DNA from 2 places in the Streptomyces sp. NPDC102490 genome. Region 2 is predicted to be linked to the other one. Evidence: riboswitches for the same ligand, from Rfam matches in the RefSeq annotation. Region 2 holds a riboswitch; the other holds the start of a gene.
The links. Region 2 has a riboswitch for ZMP and ZTP ahead of ACIRGB_RS09450 (tetrahydrofolate dehydrogenase/cyclohydrolase catalytic domain-containing protein). Riboswitches for the same ligand answer to the same signal wherever they lie in the genome.
Positions count from the first base shown of each region.

Region 1 (8,119 bases), on a different contig from region 2:
GAGGTTGATCAGGCCCTTCGGGGTGGCCGCCGACTTGCTCATCTTGGCGGTCGGGTCCTGGAGGTCGTAGATCTTCGCCGTCTCCTTGAGGATGTACGCGGAGGGAACGGTGAAGGCGTCGCCGAAGCGGCCGTTGAAGCGCTCGGCCAGGTCGCGGGTGAGTTCGATGTGCTGGCGCTGGTCCTCGCCGACGGGGACCTCGTCGGCCTGGTAGAGCAGGATGTCGGCGACCTGGAGGACCGGGTAGGTGAACAGGCCGACGGAGGCGCGGTCGGCACCCTGCTTGGCGGACTTGTCCTTGAACTGGGTCATGCGGCTCGCCTCGCCGAAGCCGGTGAGGCAGTTCATGACCCAGGCGAGCTGGGCGTGCTCGGGGACGTGGCTCTGGACGAAGAGCGTGCAGCGGTCCGGGTCGAGTCCGGCGGCCAGCAGCTGGGCGACGGCGAGCCGGGTGTTGGCGCGCAGCTCCCTCGGGTCCTGCGGGACCGTGATCGCGTGCAGGTCGACGACCATGTAGAACGCGTCGTGGGACTCCTGGAGGGCCACCCACTGGCGGACGGCGCCCAGGTAGTTGCCGAGGTGGAACGAGCCTGCGGTGGGCTGGATCCCGGAGAGCACACGAGGTCGGTCATTCGCCATGCTCACCATTCTCTCAGGTCCCACCGGCGGCTCGTTCCCCCGGGCGGCGACCGTCAGCCCAGGTCGATCTCCGGGTACAGCGGGAAGCCGGCCACCAGGTCGGTCGCGCGGTGGGAGATCTCGTCGGCGACCTTCGCGTCGAGGACGTGGGCGGCCTTGGAGGGGGCGCCGGACTTGGTGGTGCCGGGCTCCGTCGTGGTCAGGACGCGGTCGATCAGGCCCGCGACCTCGTCCATCTCGGCGGTGCCGAGACCGCGCGTGGTCAGCGCCGGGGTGCCGATGCGGATGCCGGAGGTGTACCAGGCGCCGTTCGGGTCGGCGGGGATGGCGTTGCGGTTGGTGACGATGCCGGAGTCGAGGAGCGCGGCCTCGGCCTGACGGCCGGTGAGGCCGTAGGAGGACGCCACGTCGATCAGGTTGAGGTGGTTGTCCGTGCCACCGGTGACCAGGGTGGCGCCGCGCCTGGTCAGGCCCTCGGCGAGCGCGCGGGCGTTGTCGACGATGCGCCGGGCGTAGTCCTGGAACGCGGGCTGCCGGGCCTCGGCGAGGGCGACGGCCTTGGCGGCCATGACGTGCGGGAGCGGGCCGCCGAGGACCATCGGGCAGCCGCGGTCGACCTGGTCCTTGAGCGAGTCGTCGCACAGGACCATGCCGCCGCGCGGGCCGCGCAGCGACTTGTGCGTGGTCGTCGTCACGATCTGGGCGTGCGGGACCGGGTCGAAGTCGCCGGTGAGCACCTTGCCCGCGACGAGGCCCGCGAAGTGCGCCATGTCGACCATGAGGGTCGCGCCGACCTCGTCGGCGATCTCGCGCATGATCCGGAAGTTCACCAGCCGGGGGTACGCGGAGTAGCCCGCGACGATGATCAGCGGCTTGAACTCGCGGGCGGAGGCGCGCAGGGCCTCGTAGTCGATCAGGCCGGTGGCCGGGTCGGTGCCGTAGGAGCGCTGGTCGAACATCTTGCCGCTGATGTTGGGGCGGAAGCCGTGGGTGAGGTGGCCGCCGGCGTCCAGGGACATGCCGAGCATCCGCTGGTTGCCGAAGGCCTGGCGCAGCTCGGCCCAGTCGGCGTCGGTCAGGTCGTTGACCTGGCGGGCGCCGGCCTTCTCCAGGAAGGGCACCTCGACCCGGGCGCCGAGGACGGCCCAGAAGGCGACCAGGTTGGCGTCGATGCCGGAGTGCGGCTGGACGTAGGCGTGGCGGGCGCCGAACAGCTCGCGGGCGTGCTCGGCGGCCAGGGCCTCGACGGTGTCGACGTTGCGGCAGCCGGCGTAGAAGCGGCGGCCGACGGTGCCCTCGGCGTACTTGTCGCTGAACCAGTTGCCCATCGCCAGGAGCGTGGCCGGGGAGGCGTAGTTCTCCGAGGCGATCAGCTTGAGCATCTCGCGCTGGTCGGCGACCTCCTGGCCGATGGCGTCCGCCACGCGGGGCTCGACGGCTCGGATGACGTCGAGCGCGGCTCGGTAGGCGGTGGACTCGGGAGAGATCTCTGCGGGCACGGGGTCCTCCGGACGTCGGTTTCAGCGTTCACGGTACGGATGGCCCAGGCGCACGGCTCTCGGTGTTCCGGGCCGCTTCCCGATGGTTCGTCCCATCCCAGCGCGCCAGTCACGGCCCGGGGCCAGGTTACCGGGTGTGCTCTGCCGGTGCCGTGGGTGTCCGTGATGCGGAAAGGGCCGTCCTCACAGGATCACGTGGGGCAGGAAGCGGGCGTATTCGTCCGTCACCAGGCCGCTCGACTCCCTGATGCCCAGGCCCGCCGACTCGTTCTCCACCACCCAGGCGCCCAGGACGACGCGGTTGCCGTCGAAGTCGGGGAGGGGGGCCAGTTCCTGGTAGCAGCAGGGTTCGGGGCGGGGGGCGGGGTCGGTGTCCGGGGCGTGGACCGTGACGCCCGCGCCCTCGCGGCCCAGGAGGGGCTTGGCCACCCAGCCGGTGGTGGTGGCCAGGTCGCGCGGGCCGTCCAGGTAGGCGGGAAGGAGGTTCGGGTGGCCGGGGTACAGCTCCCAGAGGATCGCCAGCAGGGCCTTGTTGCTGAGCAGCATCTTCCAGGCGGGCTCGATCCACAGGGTGGTGCCGGTGCCGCCGCCGTTGTCGAGGGTGTCCAGGACGTGGCCGGCGAAGCGGTCCGTGGTGAGCCACTCCCAGGGGTAGAGCTTGAAGAGGCTGCGGATGAAGCGCAGCTTGTTGTCGACGAAGCGGCCCGAGAGGCGGTCCCAGCCGATCTCCTCCATGGAGATCCAGTCGGTCTCCAGGCCCGCCTGCTCGGCGGTCTCCTTGAGGTAGGCGACCGTCATGAGGTCCTCGCCGAGTTCGTCGTCCGAGGAGTGCGCGAAGTACAGCGGGTTGCCGGGCGGCAGGAGCGCGGCCTGCTTCCTCCAGGCGTCGACGAGGCGCTCGTGGAGGCTGTTCCACTGGTCGGCGCCGGGGAAGCGCTCCTCCATCCAGAACCACTGCGGGGAGGCGGCCTCGACGAGGGAGGTCGGGGTGTCCGCGTTGTACTCCAGGAGCTTGGCGGGCCCCGTGCCGTCGTAGCGCAGGTCGAAGCGGGCGTAGACGGAGGGGAGTTCGGCGCGGCGGTGCCAGGCCTCGGTGACCGCGTGGACGACGCGCGGGTCGGTGATGCCGAGGTCGGCGAAGCGGTCCTCGGCGACGATGTGCCCGGCGGCCGCGAGGCACATCCGGTGCAGTTCCTCGACGACCTCCTCCAGGGCCTCGACCTCGGGCAGGGAGAAGACGTAGTAGGCGCTCTCGTCCCAGTAGGGGCGCAGGGAGTCGTCGGGGTAGCGGGTCAGGGGGTAGATCAGCCCCTGTTCCTCGACGGTCTGCTGCCAGCCGGGGCGGGGGTCGGCGGTACGGCGTTCCACGGTCCCGTCCTCAGCCGCCGCCGCTGCCGCCCGAGCAGCCGAAGCCGCCCCGGTCGACGGCCTCGGACCGGCTGAAGGTGCCGGAGTCGGCCCAGCCGTTGCTGACGTCGGCGTCGTAGTACCAGTCGGCGTCGCCCACGGACTTCGCGCCGGTCTTCTTCTTGCCGCCCTTGCCGCCCCTGCCGGACGAGCTGCCGGACGAGCCGGACTTGCAGTTCTTGTCGGCGACGACCTTGTAGCCGTTGAGGTAGTCGTAGCTGTCGCGGTCCACGCAGCGGCGGTCGGGGTCCGAACCGCATGCGCTCAGGGCCGCCGCGAGCATTCCCATGCCGCCGAGCACCACGGTGCTCGACCGCAGCCGTCGCCGGGTCTTGGCCATGTCCCTGTCCCCCGTTGTCCGTGCCGTGTCCGTGCGGTTGTACGACAGTTGGGCCGGTCGAGTGTACGGCCCCGCCGCCGGTGGGACTTTACGGCAGCGCCCGGCACAGCGCGTCCAGCGCCCCCGCCCAGGCGTGGTCGGGCGGGGTGCCGTATCCGACAACGAGGGCGTCCAGCGGGGGCAGGGACGCGTCCGGGTGCCGGAACATGGCCAGGCCGTGGACCGCGAGCCCGTGCCAGGCGGCGGCCCGCGCGACCTGCCGCTCGGTGCCGGGCGGCAGCGGCAGGACGGCGTGCAGTCCGGCGGCGATGCCGCTGACGCGGACCCCGGGGGCGCGCTCGGCGAGGGCGGCGACCAGGGCGTCGCGGCGGCGCCGGTAGCGCAGGCGGGCGGACCGCACGTGCCGGTCGTAGTCGCCGGAGTCGAGGAACTGCGCCAGGGTCAGCTGGTCGAGCACGCCCGGGGTGCGGCTCGCCGGGTCGTCCAGGACGTCCCCGACCAGGGACGGCGGCAGCGCCATCCAGCCCAGGCGCAGTCCGGGGGCCAGGGACTTGCTGGCGGTGCCCAGGTACACGACGCGGTCGGGGTCCAGCCCCTGGAGGGCGCCGACGGACTGGCGGTCGTAGCGGAACTCGCCGTCGTAGTCGTCCTCCAGGATCAGCCCGCCGGTGCGGTGCGCCCAGGCCACCGCCGCCGCTCTGCGGTCGGGGTGCAGGGGGACGCCGGTCGGGAACTGGTGGGCGGGGGTGAGGAGCACGGCACCCGCGTCCGTGAGCGCCCCGGTGTCCGCCCCGCGGTCGTCGACGGGCAGCGGAACGGTCCGCAGGCCGGCCCTGGTGAGCAGGTCGCGGTGGACGTGGAGGCCGTACGACTCGACGGCCACGGTGTGCACGCCGCGCGCCCGCAGCGCGCCGGCCAGCAGCACGAGGCCGTGCGCGACGCCACCGCAGACCAGCAGCGTCTCGGGGTCGGCGCGCACGCCCCGGGCCCGGGCGAGGTAACCGGCCAGCGCGGTGCGCAGCTCGGGCCGGCCGCGGCCGTCGCCGTAGCCGAGGGCGTCGTGGGGAGCGGCGGAGACGGCGCGGCGGGCGGCCCTGAGCCACGCGGTGCGCGGGAAGGAGGCGAGGTCGGGGGTGCCGGGGCGCAGGTCGTAGGCGGGGCGGGCGTTCCCCCCGGCGCGCCGGGCCGAGGCGCGGGACGGCGGGGCGGCGACGCGCTCGGCGACGCGGGTGCCCGAGCCCTGGCGCGCGGTGAGCCAGCCCTCGGCGACGAGGTCGGCGTAGGCGTCGGCGACCGTGTTGCGGGCGATGCCGAGGTCGGCGGCGAGGACGCGGGACGAGGGCAGCCGGGTGCCGGGGCCCAGGCGGCCGGTGCGGACGGCCTCGCGCAGGGCGTCGGTGAGGCCGCGGCGCAGGCCGGGACCGGTGGGTTCCAGGTGCAGGTCGACGCCGAGAGTGGCCCATGATCTTGCCATGGAAATGGACCATACCGCTGGGCTGCTTCCTTCCTAGGGTCGAGGCATGACGACACACACCGATGACACGAAGACCCGGGACCACGCCGCCGAGGTGCCCGTCCGGCTGAACTGGTCCCAGCACGCGCCCGAGGTCTACAAGGCGATGATCCGGCTGGAGACCGCCGCGAAGCGGGGGCTGGACCCGACGCTGTACGAACTGGTGAAGATCCGCGCCTCGCAGCTCAACCACTGCGCCTTCTGCCTCGACATGCACACCAAGGACGCCCTCGCCGCCGGTGAGAGCGTGGCGCGGATCGTGCAGCTGGCCGCCTGGGAGGAGTCGCGGCACTTCTACACGGAGAAGGAGCTGGCGGCGATCGAGCTGACCGAGGCGGTCACCGTGCTGACCGACGGCTTCGTGCCCGACGCGGTGTACGAGAAGGCCGCCGAGCACTTCGACGAACCGGAGCTGGCGCAGCTGATCGCCGCGATCACGACGATCAACGCCTGGAACCGGTTCGGCGTGACCTGCCGGATGACGCCGGGGCACTACTCGCCCGGGCAGCACGCGTGAGCGCGGCACGCACCCGGCTCCTGGACCGGCGGGTCGGGCAGGCGCTGTCCGCGCTGAGCGCGGCGGCCAAGAAGGGCCTGGGCGACCCCGTCCTCGGCGAGCTGGTGATGATCCGGGCCTCGCAGCTCAACCACTGCGCGTTCTGCCTGGACATGCACCTCGCCCTGGCCCGCGAGAACGGCGTGGCCGAGGAGCGCCTCGGTCTGCTCGCCGCCTGGGAGGAGACGGAGGACCTGTACGACGAGCGGGAGCGGGCCGCGCTCGCGCTGACCGAGGCGGTGACCGTGCTGACCGAGGGCTTCGTGCCCGACGCGGTGTACGAGGAGGCCGCCGTACACTTCGGCGACGGTGAACTGGCCCATCTGGTCGGGCTGATCACCGCCATCAACAGCTGGAACCGGCTGATGGTCGGCCGCAGGGTTCCACCGGGGGGTTACACACCGTGAGTCACGACGTCACCGCGTTCCGCGCCCTGCACCACGGCCGGGTCCCGGACGACCCGCTCGTCCTGCCGGGTCCCTGGGACGCGGCGAGCGCCCGGGTGTTCGCGGAGGCCGGGTTCCCGGCGCTGGCGACACCGAGCGCCGGGGTGGCGGCCTCGCTCGGGTACGAGGACGGGCGGACCCCGGCCGACGAGATGTTCGCGGCCGTCGCGCGGATCGTGCGCGCCGTGGACGTGCCCGTGTCGGCCGACGTCGAGGGCGGCTACGGACTGGCGCCGAAGGAGCTGGTGGAGCGGCTGCTGGAGGCGGGCGCCGTCGGCTGCAACCTGGAGGACTCCACCCGCGAGGGGCTCAAGGACCCGGCGGAGCACGCCGAGTGGCTGGCCGAGGTGCGGGAGGAGGCCGGTGACCGGCTGTTCCTGAACGCCCGGATCGACACGTTCCTCCGGGGTGTCGACGATCCGGGGGCGGCGATCGCCCGGGCGGCGGCGTACGTCGCCGCGGGCGCCGACTGCGTGTATCCCATCGCCGCCCCCGTCGCCGTACTGCCGCTGCTGCGGGCCGGCATCCAGGGGCCGGTGAACGTGGTCGCGCGTCCCGGTGAGGGCCCCTCGCCCGCCGAACTCGGCGGACTCGGGGCCACTCGGATCACCTTCGGGCAGGGGCTCCAGCGGCAGGCCGAGCGGGCGGTGCGGGAGCACGCGGAACGGCTCGCGGCCCGGCCGGTGCGCTGAGGGTCAGGGCAGCCACTTCTTCCAGACGGACTCGTGGCCGTCCACCCACTTCTTCGCCGCCACCTCGGGCCGCATCTTCTGCTCGGCGATCATCAGGGAGACCTGGTTCTGGTCCTCGGTCGTCCACCTGAAGTTCTTCAGGAACGCGGCCGCCTTGCCGCCGTCCTTCGCGAACCCGGCGTTGAGGTACTTCTGCAGTGGGGTGACGGGGTAGGCGCAGGCGACCTTCTCCGGGTCGGCGTCGCAGCCCTCCTTGTACGGCGGCAGCTTCACCTCGGTCATCGGAACCTTCTCCATCAGCCACTGGGGGGTGTACCAGTAGCTCAGGAAGGGCTTCTTCTCCTTGGCGAACTGCTGCATCTGGGTGATCTGGGCGGCCTCGGAGCCGGCGAAGACGACCTGGTAGTCCAGGTCCAGGTTCTTCACCAGGGCCTTGTCGTTGGTGACGTAGGACGGGGAGCCGTCCAGGAGCTGGCCCTTGCCGCCGCTCTCCGCGGTGCGCAGCAGGTCGGCGTACTTGTCGAGGTTCTTCCAGTTCGTGACGTCCGGGTGCTTCTTGGCGAAGTACGTCGGGACGAACCAGCCGATGTGGCCGGTGACGCCGAGGTCGCCGCCCGCGGCGATGGTCTTCTTGTCCTGGACGTAGCGCTGTTCCTGCTCGGGGTGGCCCCAGTCCTCCAGGATGGCGTCCACGCGGCCCTGGCTGAGCGCGTCCCAGGCGGGGACCTCGTCGACCTGGACGGTGTCGACGCGGTAGCCCAGCTCGTGCTCCAGCAGGTACTGGGCGACGGCCACGTTGGCCTGGGCGCCGACCCAGGACTGCACGGACAGGGTGACGGTCTTGGCGCCCTGGGCGTTGGCGAACGGGGACGCCTGCTTGGTCATGTCGGCGGCGCCGCAGCCGGTCAGCAGGGTCAGCGCGGCCATGCCCGCGAGGGCGGAGGTCGTACGCATACGCAGTCGCAGTCGCATGTCAGGCTCCCTTCTTGGTCGTACGGCGTTCGGTGGGCTGGGTGACCCGGTCGAG
Region 1 is NZ_JBIWJU010000001.1:598,385-606,503, forward strand. Features, by position in the region: gene trpS (tryptophan--tRNA ligase) at 1-648, opposite strand, end outside; gene ACIRGB_RS02765 (glycine hydroxymethyltransferase) at 693-2,138, opposite strand; ZMP/ZTP riboswitch at 2,174-2,261, opposite strand; gene ACIRGB_RS02770 (glutathionylspermidine synthase family protein) at 2,322-3,506, opposite strand; gene ACIRGB_RS02775 (hypothetical protein) at 3,517-3,885, opposite strand; gene ACIRGB_RS02780 (PLP-dependent aminotransferase family protein) at 3,974-5,359, opposite strand; gene ACIRGB_RS02785 (carboxymuconolactone decarboxylase family protein) at 5,406-5,915, shown strand; gene ACIRGB_RS02790 (carboxymuconolactone decarboxylase family protein) at 5,912-6,361, shown strand; gene ACIRGB_RS02795 (isocitrate lyase/phosphoenolpyruvate mutase family protein) at 6,358-7,092, shown strand; gene ACIRGB_RS02800 (ABC transporter substrate-binding protein) at 7,096-8,064, opposite strand; gene ACIRGB_RS02805 (ABC transporter permease) at 8,066-8,119, opposite strand, start outside.
Region 1: another riboswitch for ZMP and ZTP. It lies ahead of ACIRGB_RS02765 (glycine hydroxymethyltransferase); the one in region 2 lies ahead of ACIRGB_RS09450 (tetrahydrofolate dehydrogenase/cyclohydrolase catalytic domain-containing protein).

Region 2 (8,119 bases):
ACGAGGTCAGTCCCGCGTACGACGTGATGACCGTGGCGTTGCCGCCGCAGACCGCCAGGCCGAGGCGGTCCATATGCCGTTCTTGGCGACGACGCGGCGGGCAGGCAGGAGGCGGCGGGCTCCGTCCACACCTTGGCGTGTTCCGCCATCTCCCGCACGGCGGCGAACGCCTCCGCCTCCGGCACCACGAGGACCTCGTCGAAGAGGTCGTGGACCATGGTGTACGTCAGCGGGGACACGGTGGGCGCGCCGAGCGTGGTGATGCGGGAGCCCACGTCCACCTGCACCGTGCCGCCGTGGGCCAGCGCCTGCGTCATCGCGTCGGCGCCGGTCGTCTCCACACCCCACACGCGCACGCCCGGCCGCAACGCCCGCAGCGCCGCCGCCACACCGGCGATCAGACCGCCCCCGCCGATGGACACGAGAATGTCCGTCAACGGGCCCGCGTCCGCGGCGAGTTCGAGGCCCACGGTGCCCTGCCCGGCGATCACCACTGGTTTGACCGAGTGATCGACTACGCCGAGATCAAGTACGGCGTCCTGGCGGCGCTTGAGCCGGCGGCGTGGCAAGACCTTGTCGCCCACAGCCAGAACCCCATCGAAGGCGCCCTCGGCCACCTGCTGGACGCCGGGCAAGCAACCGGTTCCCTCCGCACGGACGTGGACGCCCGCGGAGTCCTCCTGCTCATCGCCTCCCTCGGCCGGCTGGACCGGGACGAATGGGGGTCAACAGCACGGCCTCTGATGAACGTCATCCTCGAGGGCCTTCGCCGGCAGGACGCGGACCGCCGGGGGCAGCAGACTCCGAAGACATCCTGAGCAGCAACCGCAGCATCACCGAATAGCAAAGTGGCTGTGTCACTTCATTGGGGCTCTGGACCAATTTTCTGTGGTGCGGGGCAAAAGCGTTCCCGTGCGGTTCTGGCAGAGGCACCTGACCTGCACCGCATCCGGACGGCCGCTGTCGGGCAGCCACGATGTCGACCGGTTCCACAACGAGTGGGCCGGAGCCGCCACTCGGCGACACAGCCAGGCAGGCGCCGCCCAAGGTGGAGTCACTTCTCACCTACCAAACGAGACTCTCCGGCCGCCAAGTGGAGCCAGAACTCACCTATAAACGGAGTCAACGAACACCTTCGAAGCCAACCGCACGAACCTCACCATGCGACAGCTCGCGATGGACCGACTGTGAGGAGGCTGCGGCGGTCATACGGCGGCGCCATGGCGCAGGCGCTCCGCCCTGGGCAGGGCGAGGGTGGCCCGCCGACGCAGACGGCCTTCCTGACGGTGCGGGCGGGGTCCGTCAAGGCGATGGTCCCCCGCCCGCACCCCGACTCCTCAGCCGGTCCGGGCGAGCACGGCGCATACGCGTTCGTGATCGGAGATGGGTGCCAGATGGGCGGCGCCTTCGACTGTCAGGAGCCGGGCTCCGCGCCGCAGTGCCGTATTCGCCGTGTCGGCGAAGAAGGGAGAACCGCCGAACCGTATGTAGGTCGCCGGTGGGTGAGGGTGGCCGGACGCGGGTTCCGGCAGGGGTTCTTCATGGGTGGCCCGGCTTATCGGCCGGGCCCGCGCGGTCACCCACTCCAGGTCGGTCGCCGCGAGACCCATGGTCTCGAAGCCGAAGGGAGGGATCAGCCATGCTTCCTGTTCCGGCCGCAGAGCGGCAGCGGCGTCGCACGCGTCGCGCAGGACGGGCTGGAGGTCGAAGGCCGACTGGCCCGGCGAGGGGAAGAACGCGTCCAGGTATACGAGTTGCCGGATGTGCTGCGGTCGTTCGTATCCGGCTCCGGTGATGACCATGCCCCCGTAGCTGTGTCCCACGAGGATCACGTCGGTGAGAGCGTGCCTGTCGATCAGGGCGACGATCTCGGCGATGTGGGTGCGCAGTCCGACGCCGGGTCCGGCCGGGGCGAGTGAAGGGCACAGGACGGTGTGGCCGCACGTCCGTAGCCGGGGGGCGACCCGCCCCCAGGCCCAGCCGCCGAGCCAGGAGCCGTGCACGAGAACGAAGGTGGCCGTCATCCCTCCTGCCCGGCTTTGGCCGTCCAGGAGGAGCGGATGTCCCGCAGAATCCACTTCAGGCGGTCGTCGGGAATCAGGAACCCGCCGACTCCGGACGAGAACAGCACGTCGTACACGCGCTGGGACACCTCGGCGAGCCGCTCCTGGAAATCCTCGTCGTTCTGCGGTTCCGCGGGGAGCAGGATGACGATGGTGTCGTCTCGCTGTTCCACCGCCTCGACGGTGAAGTCCTCGCGCGGATGGTGGCCCGACTCCTCGCACAGCACCGCTTTCGGGTCGGCGACGATCCTCTCCCGGTAGGCGCTGTCGTTGACGAGCCGCAGTGTGTGGAGGGTACCGGCGTCATGTTTCATGGTTGCTCCGCGTCGTATGTCGTATCGGTGCCGGTCCGGGCCTCGATGAAGCCTCGTCGCATGGCCAGCAGTTCGGTCTTGAGCCGTTCGGGCAGCATCCAGACGAAGTTGTCCCCGCTGCGCCACAGGTCCATGAGGTTCACGGGCTCACCGCGGTCCGGCTCCTCCGGCCGTTTCGCGGGTGGGAGGACGTAGTACAGCGTGTCGCGTCTCTGCAGCCTGACCTGCACCCTGACTCCCGGGGGCACGTGCACGCCCACCGACGCCAGGGCCTCCAAGGGCTCGCGTTCCAGTCGCGCGGCGAAGGACGGGTCCTCCCAGGCCCGGCGGGTGAGTGCCGTTTCGAGATCCTGGCCCCCCTCCGTCGCGTGCGCCCCGACGGGCTCGCCCGCCTCGGTGCCGGCGTCGGCCGGTACGGCCCGGTCCCGGCTCCCCTGACCGGGGAGCGCGGCGATCACCTTGACCTCCAGGAGGAACCCCGGTGCGAAGAGCGCGGACACGCCCACCAGCGTGCTCGCGGGTGCTTTCGCGACACCGGCCCGCAGCGGCCCGAAGATCGCGGGCAGCAGCTTCGGGGTGTAGTCGACGACGTAGAGGGTCTCTTCGATGATGTCGTTGCGGGTGGCGCCGACCGCGGCGAGCGCGGCGTCGAGGTTACGGGCGATCTGTGCCGCCTGGGCCCCGTGGTCGCCGAGTCCCACGGGCCGCCCTCGCTCATCCCAGGCGACCTGGCCGGAGAGATGCACGAGCCGCATACCGTCGACGGTGACGACCTGGCTGATCTGGTCGGACGGGTTGTGCACGGACGGTGGACTGACGCGGTTCACAGACATGATCAGCTCCTCCAGGAGGGCGTACCCACCCAGGCGGACAGCGCCTGGACCCGCTCGTCGCGGCGCGCGGCGTGGTCGGCGGTCCGGGTGGCCCACGCGACGTGCCCGTCGGGGCGTACGAGCACCTCGGTGACCCCATCGAGGTCGGCGTGCTCGTCGTACTTGTCGACGGATACAGCCGTGACCCGGGAGGCCCGATCCGTGCCGACGGCCTCCCGCAGGGAGGGGTCCTTCGCCAGAGCGAGCAGCACGAAGCGGCCCTGGGTGAGGAGTTCGTACACCCGTGTCGCCTCAGAACCGGCGGCGGCCAGTCCCACATCGGGCATGCGCCGCCCCACCAGCGGGTCGGCGCCCGGGTCCGCCGGCGGGTAGTGGGTGCCGAGCGCGGAGACCTGGTCGGCGAGCCGGCGGTTGACCTCCGGCATGCCCAGCAGCTGGTCGAGGAGTTTGCGCAGGGCCGCGGCCGGGCGCTCGTACTGCGCTACCAGCGTCAGCTCTGCCAGCAGAGTCTGGACCTCGGTGTTCTCGGTCACCGACTCGCCAGCCGGTCGGCGCTCCGCGTCGTAACTGTCCAGCAGCCCGGGCGGGGCCCAGCCGTGCACCGAGGCGGCCAGCTTCCACCCCAGGTTCATGGCGTCCTGAAGCCCGGTGTTGAGCCCCTGGCCCGCCGCGGGGAAGTGGATGTGGGCGGCGTCGCCCGCCAGCAGGATCCGTCCCGAGCGGTAGCTCTCCGCGAGGCGCGTGGCATTGCCGAACCGCGACAGCCAGTGGGGTTCGGCGATTCCGCAGTCGGAGCCGGTGATCCGGGTGAGCGACGTACGGAACTCCTCCAGGGTCACCGGCTCCCGGGACGGGACCCGCATTCGCCCCGGATCCAGGCAGACGAACCGGGTGAGCCCTTCCTCCAGCGGCGCGACGATCACGCCGCGGGCCCGCGCCGCATCCAGGGCGCCGGGCTGCGGGTCGACGACCGCGAAGTCCCCGAGCATCCCGGTCAGGGTCTCGTCGGTGCCGGGGAAGCCGATCCCCGCGGTCCGCCGCACGAGGCTGCGCCCGCCGTCGCATCCGACCGCGTACAGGGCACGTACGGTCTCGGTGCCGCCGCCGGGAACGCGCGTCTCCACCTCGGCCCCGTCGCCGTCCTGGCGCACGCCGAGGATCTCGTGTCCCCGGCTGATCTCCACCCCCAGCTCGTGCGCCCGCTCCTCGAGGACCGCCTCGGTGCGCGCCTGGGCCAGGAAGAGGGTGTAGCCGTGCCGGGAGTCGAGGGCACCGAAGTCCAGCTGTGTGGGCAATCCCGCGAAGTGCCAGCCCGGCACGGTCCGGCCGAGCGGGAGGAACCGGTCGAGCAGTCCCCGCTGGTCCATCAGTTCCACGCTGCGCGGGTGCAGGCTCAGCGCCCGCGAATGGCGCTGCGGTTCGGTGCGGCGCTCCAGGACCCGGGTCCGTGCGCCCGCCAGTGCCAGCTCGCAGGCAAGCAGCAGCCCGGTCGGGCCCGCGCCTGCGACGACTACGTCGGTGTCCATCAGAGATGACCTCCTCTATTTAGTGAACGACGTTCACATGAACGCTGTTCACTATAGTGGGGTCCATGAGCACACCGTCAAGCCCGGCCAGGGGCCGGCCCGCCCGGCTCAACCGGGCCCGCACCGTCCGGACCGCCCTCGACCTGCTGGACGAGTCCGGGCTCGACGCGCTGACCATGCGCAGGCTCGCCGACGCGATGGATGTCCAGGCCGGCGCGCTGTACCGCTACTTCGCGACCAAACAGGACCTGCTCACCGCCATGGCCGAGTACATGGTCGGCGGCGTCGCCGGCGCCACCGGCCCGGCCGGGGACGATGACTGGAGCGAGGGAGTGGCGCGTCTGGCCCGCGCCCTGCGTGCGGCCCTGCTCGCCCATCGCGACGGCGCCCGCGTCTATGCCGGTACACACTCGACCGGCCCGAACACCCTGGGCTTCGCCGACGGCCTCATCGGGGTGCTGCGCGCGGCGGGCTTCAGCGACGGTGAGGCGGCGCGGACTCTCTACGCGGTGACCAACTTCACCGTCGGCCACACCCTGGAGGAACAGGCCGCGCTCCGGCCGGAGGGCGGGGGGCCCGCCAACGCGGGGGCTCTGCAGGACGCGGTGGCGGAGGCAGGGACGTATCCGCACCTCGTCGCCACCCTGCCGGTGCTCACCAGTACGGACTTCACGGCACACTTCGAGTTCGGGCTGCGGCTGCTCCTGGACGGACTGCGCGCCGTCCGGCAGTGAGCCCGGTGGCGGTTCTCCCCGCCGCGGTCTCCCTGCGGGGCGTGAGCGTCGGGGCCGGCAGATGCTCGTCCAGGAGCAGATGCGGGTCGTACGCGAACGCTGACCGGTATGCGCATGCTGCGTCCAGTGCGGTGTGGGCCGTGACTGGCACCGAGGTGGAGCACACCATCGGGGAACGGTCTGACGAGACGTCGTTGCCGTGCGCCTGGGCGAGTGGTCAGCAACGCCTGGAGGCAACGATGTCCGCGACTCAGACGGCCCAGCTCATGAACGGCGCCAGCCCCGCCAATCGCCTTGTCGAAGAGGCTGCTGCCAAGGCGGCAGAGATTTCACGGCGTGGGGGGACCAGTCCCTGACTGGCGACGGTGCTGGTGGGAGAGGACCCGGCGTCGGTCACCTATGGCCGCATGCAGCGGGCGCGGTGTGCGAAGGAGGCGAGCCCCGGTCCCGGCACATCGCTTTGCCCGCCACCACCACGACCGCCGAACTGATCGACACCCTCGCTGCTCTGTCCGGCGATCCGGACGTGCACGGCATATGCATTCGTTCGCCGCGATGACCTTCGCGCGGCCGGGCTTTGTGTCCCGCACTCCAGGCGGAATCATGCGGTTGCTGGAGGCGTACGAGGTCGACCTCGCCGGCAAGCACACCGTCGTGGTGGGTCGCAGCGCGATTCTCGGCAAGCCGGCCGGGAACTCCTGCCCGCCAAGAATACAACGATGACGTACTGCCACTCGCGCACGGCGGACTTGTCGGCGGTCGTCCGGGAAGCAGACGTCGTGGTAGCGGCCGTGGGACGGCCTCGGCTGATCCGAGGTGAGGACATCAAGCCCGGCACGGTGGTGATCGACGCCGGATACACCCCGGGCAACGTCGGGGACGAGGACTTCGACACCGCCCGGGTCGTCCTGACCCTTTCCAGCGTCGATTCCGTACGCACGCTCATCGCGACGATGCTGCAGCCCTGGAGCACCGCCCGCACCACCGCCAGCACCTCAACGATGTACTCGCGGACCACGGACTCGACTGCACGGTCGACGCGGGGACAACGTCCCTCACACTCCTCCTGTCCGACGATGAGCTGGACTCGGCCGTCCTGCTCGCGCGCCTCCTCGGTGCCCCGGACATCGGAACAGATCCTCCACGTCAGCGTCGGGGCGGGCATCCGTCGCCTTGAAGTCATCTCATTTGGCGAATCGACGGGAGCAGATGAGGGTGCAGGCGAGACTGGTAAAGGCGAGGAAGTGGTCGGCTCTGCGTTCGTAGCGGCGGTGGAGTCCGCGTCAGCCGGCGAGCCAGGCCATGGTGCGTCCGATGGTCCAGCGGTGTCGCCCGAGTCGCTGTGAGGTCTCGACGCCCTTGCGCGCGATGCGGTGCCGGATGCCTCACCGTGACAGCCTTTGCCGCAGATGGCGGTAGTCGTAGCCCTTGTCGGCGTGAAGCTTGCCGGGCCTACGCCGACGAGGGCCGCGGCGGGGCCGGATCGGGGGTATGCCCTTCACGAGCGGGCTCAGAGCCTGGCTGTCGTGGGCGTTGGCGTCAGAGATGCCGACGGACAGGGGACCGGTCCGCTCGGTGATCAGATGGATCTTCGAGCCGTACTTGCCTCGGTCGACAGGATTCGGGCCCGTCAGGCCCCCTTTCAGGGCCCGCGTGTTGACCGAGTCGATCGCGCACCGCGACCAGTCCAGTCCACCGCGGGCGCCGAGCTCGTCGAGGACCAGGCGGTGGAGCCTGGCCCGCACCCGGGCCTTGGTCCATTCGGTGAACCGGCAGTGGGCCGTCGCGCCGGACGGGCCGAACGAGCTCGCCGGCGGCTGCTGCCACGTACAGCCCGAGGTCGCGACGAACACGACCGCGGCCAGGAGCCGTCGGACTGCGCGGAGGCGGCACTGCCCGCAGCAGCTCCCACGAGGGGCGGGAGCCGGACGCCCACACGGCCAGCGTCTGGCGGTCGACGACGTGCAGCCGCTGCTGCCTGGCGAACGTGACCGCCGGGCCGGCCACCCGGCCGTTCGTGACGATCACGGCGACGTCGGCGCCGTGCACCTGGCGGGCGGTGCCGTTGAGGACCTGGAGGTCGGGTGTGCCGACCGGGAGGCCGTGGGCGCCGTTGCGGCGGTGCTTGCACTGGATGACCCATCACCGTCCGTAGGGGTCGGTGGTTCACGTCGGCGCCGAGGTCGCCGCGGCCGCCAACCCGCTGAGCATCCTGGCAGCCGTCGCGCTGCATCAGGTCCCGGACGGCATCCTCGAAGTGGGTGTAGTACAGCGCGTCGAGCTGAGGCAGTCCGTAGCGCAGGCCCTCCGCCCGCACCGCCTCCCACCGGGCGCGTTGCTGGCGGTCGTAGAGCCAGCCGGCGTCGGCGAAGACCAGGACGGCGGCGAGGATCCACCAGTGGGCCAGCAGCCAGTTGACCACCATCGCCACCAGGCCGATACCGGCCGCCGTCACCGCGGCGAAGACGAGCAGCTGCGCGTCGCGCTGCTGGTGTCGTCGGCCGGGCCGTCGGCTGCGTCACCGCACCGGCCGCCGCCGGGTCACCGCTCCCACCGGATCGGGTACGACACCGTGGGCCGGGGTTGCGGTGCCCGGGCGGCGGGGGCGTGGTCCCACCGGATCGGGTACTGGACCGTGGTCTGCGGCCG
Region 2 is NZ_JBIWJU010000004.1:43,929-52,047, forward strand. Features, by position in the region: partial or broken gene ACIRGB_RS09415 (pyridoxal-phosphate dependent enzyme) at 1-497, opposite strand, end outside; gene ACIRGB_RS09420 (hypothetical protein) at 507-818, shown strand; gene ACIRGB_RS09425 (alpha/beta fold hydrolase) at 1,338-2,024, opposite strand; gene ACIRGB_RS09430 (hypothetical protein) at 2,021-2,377, opposite strand; gene ACIRGB_RS09435 (Rid family hydrolase) at 2,374-3,210, opposite strand; gene ACIRGB_RS09440 (monooxygenase) at 3,213-4,736, opposite strand; gene ACIRGB_RS09445 (TetR/AcrR family transcriptional regulator) at 4,802-5,470, shown strand; ZMP/ZTP riboswitch at 5,601-5,688, shown strand; partial or broken gene ACIRGB_RS09450 (tetrahydrofolate dehydrogenase/cyclohydrolase catalytic domain-containing protein) at 5,710-6,369, shown strand; partial or broken gene ACIRGB_RS09455 (IS5 family transposase) at 6,655-7,392, opposite strand; partial or broken gene ACIRGB_RS09460 (restriction endonuclease) at 7,337-7,895, opposite strand.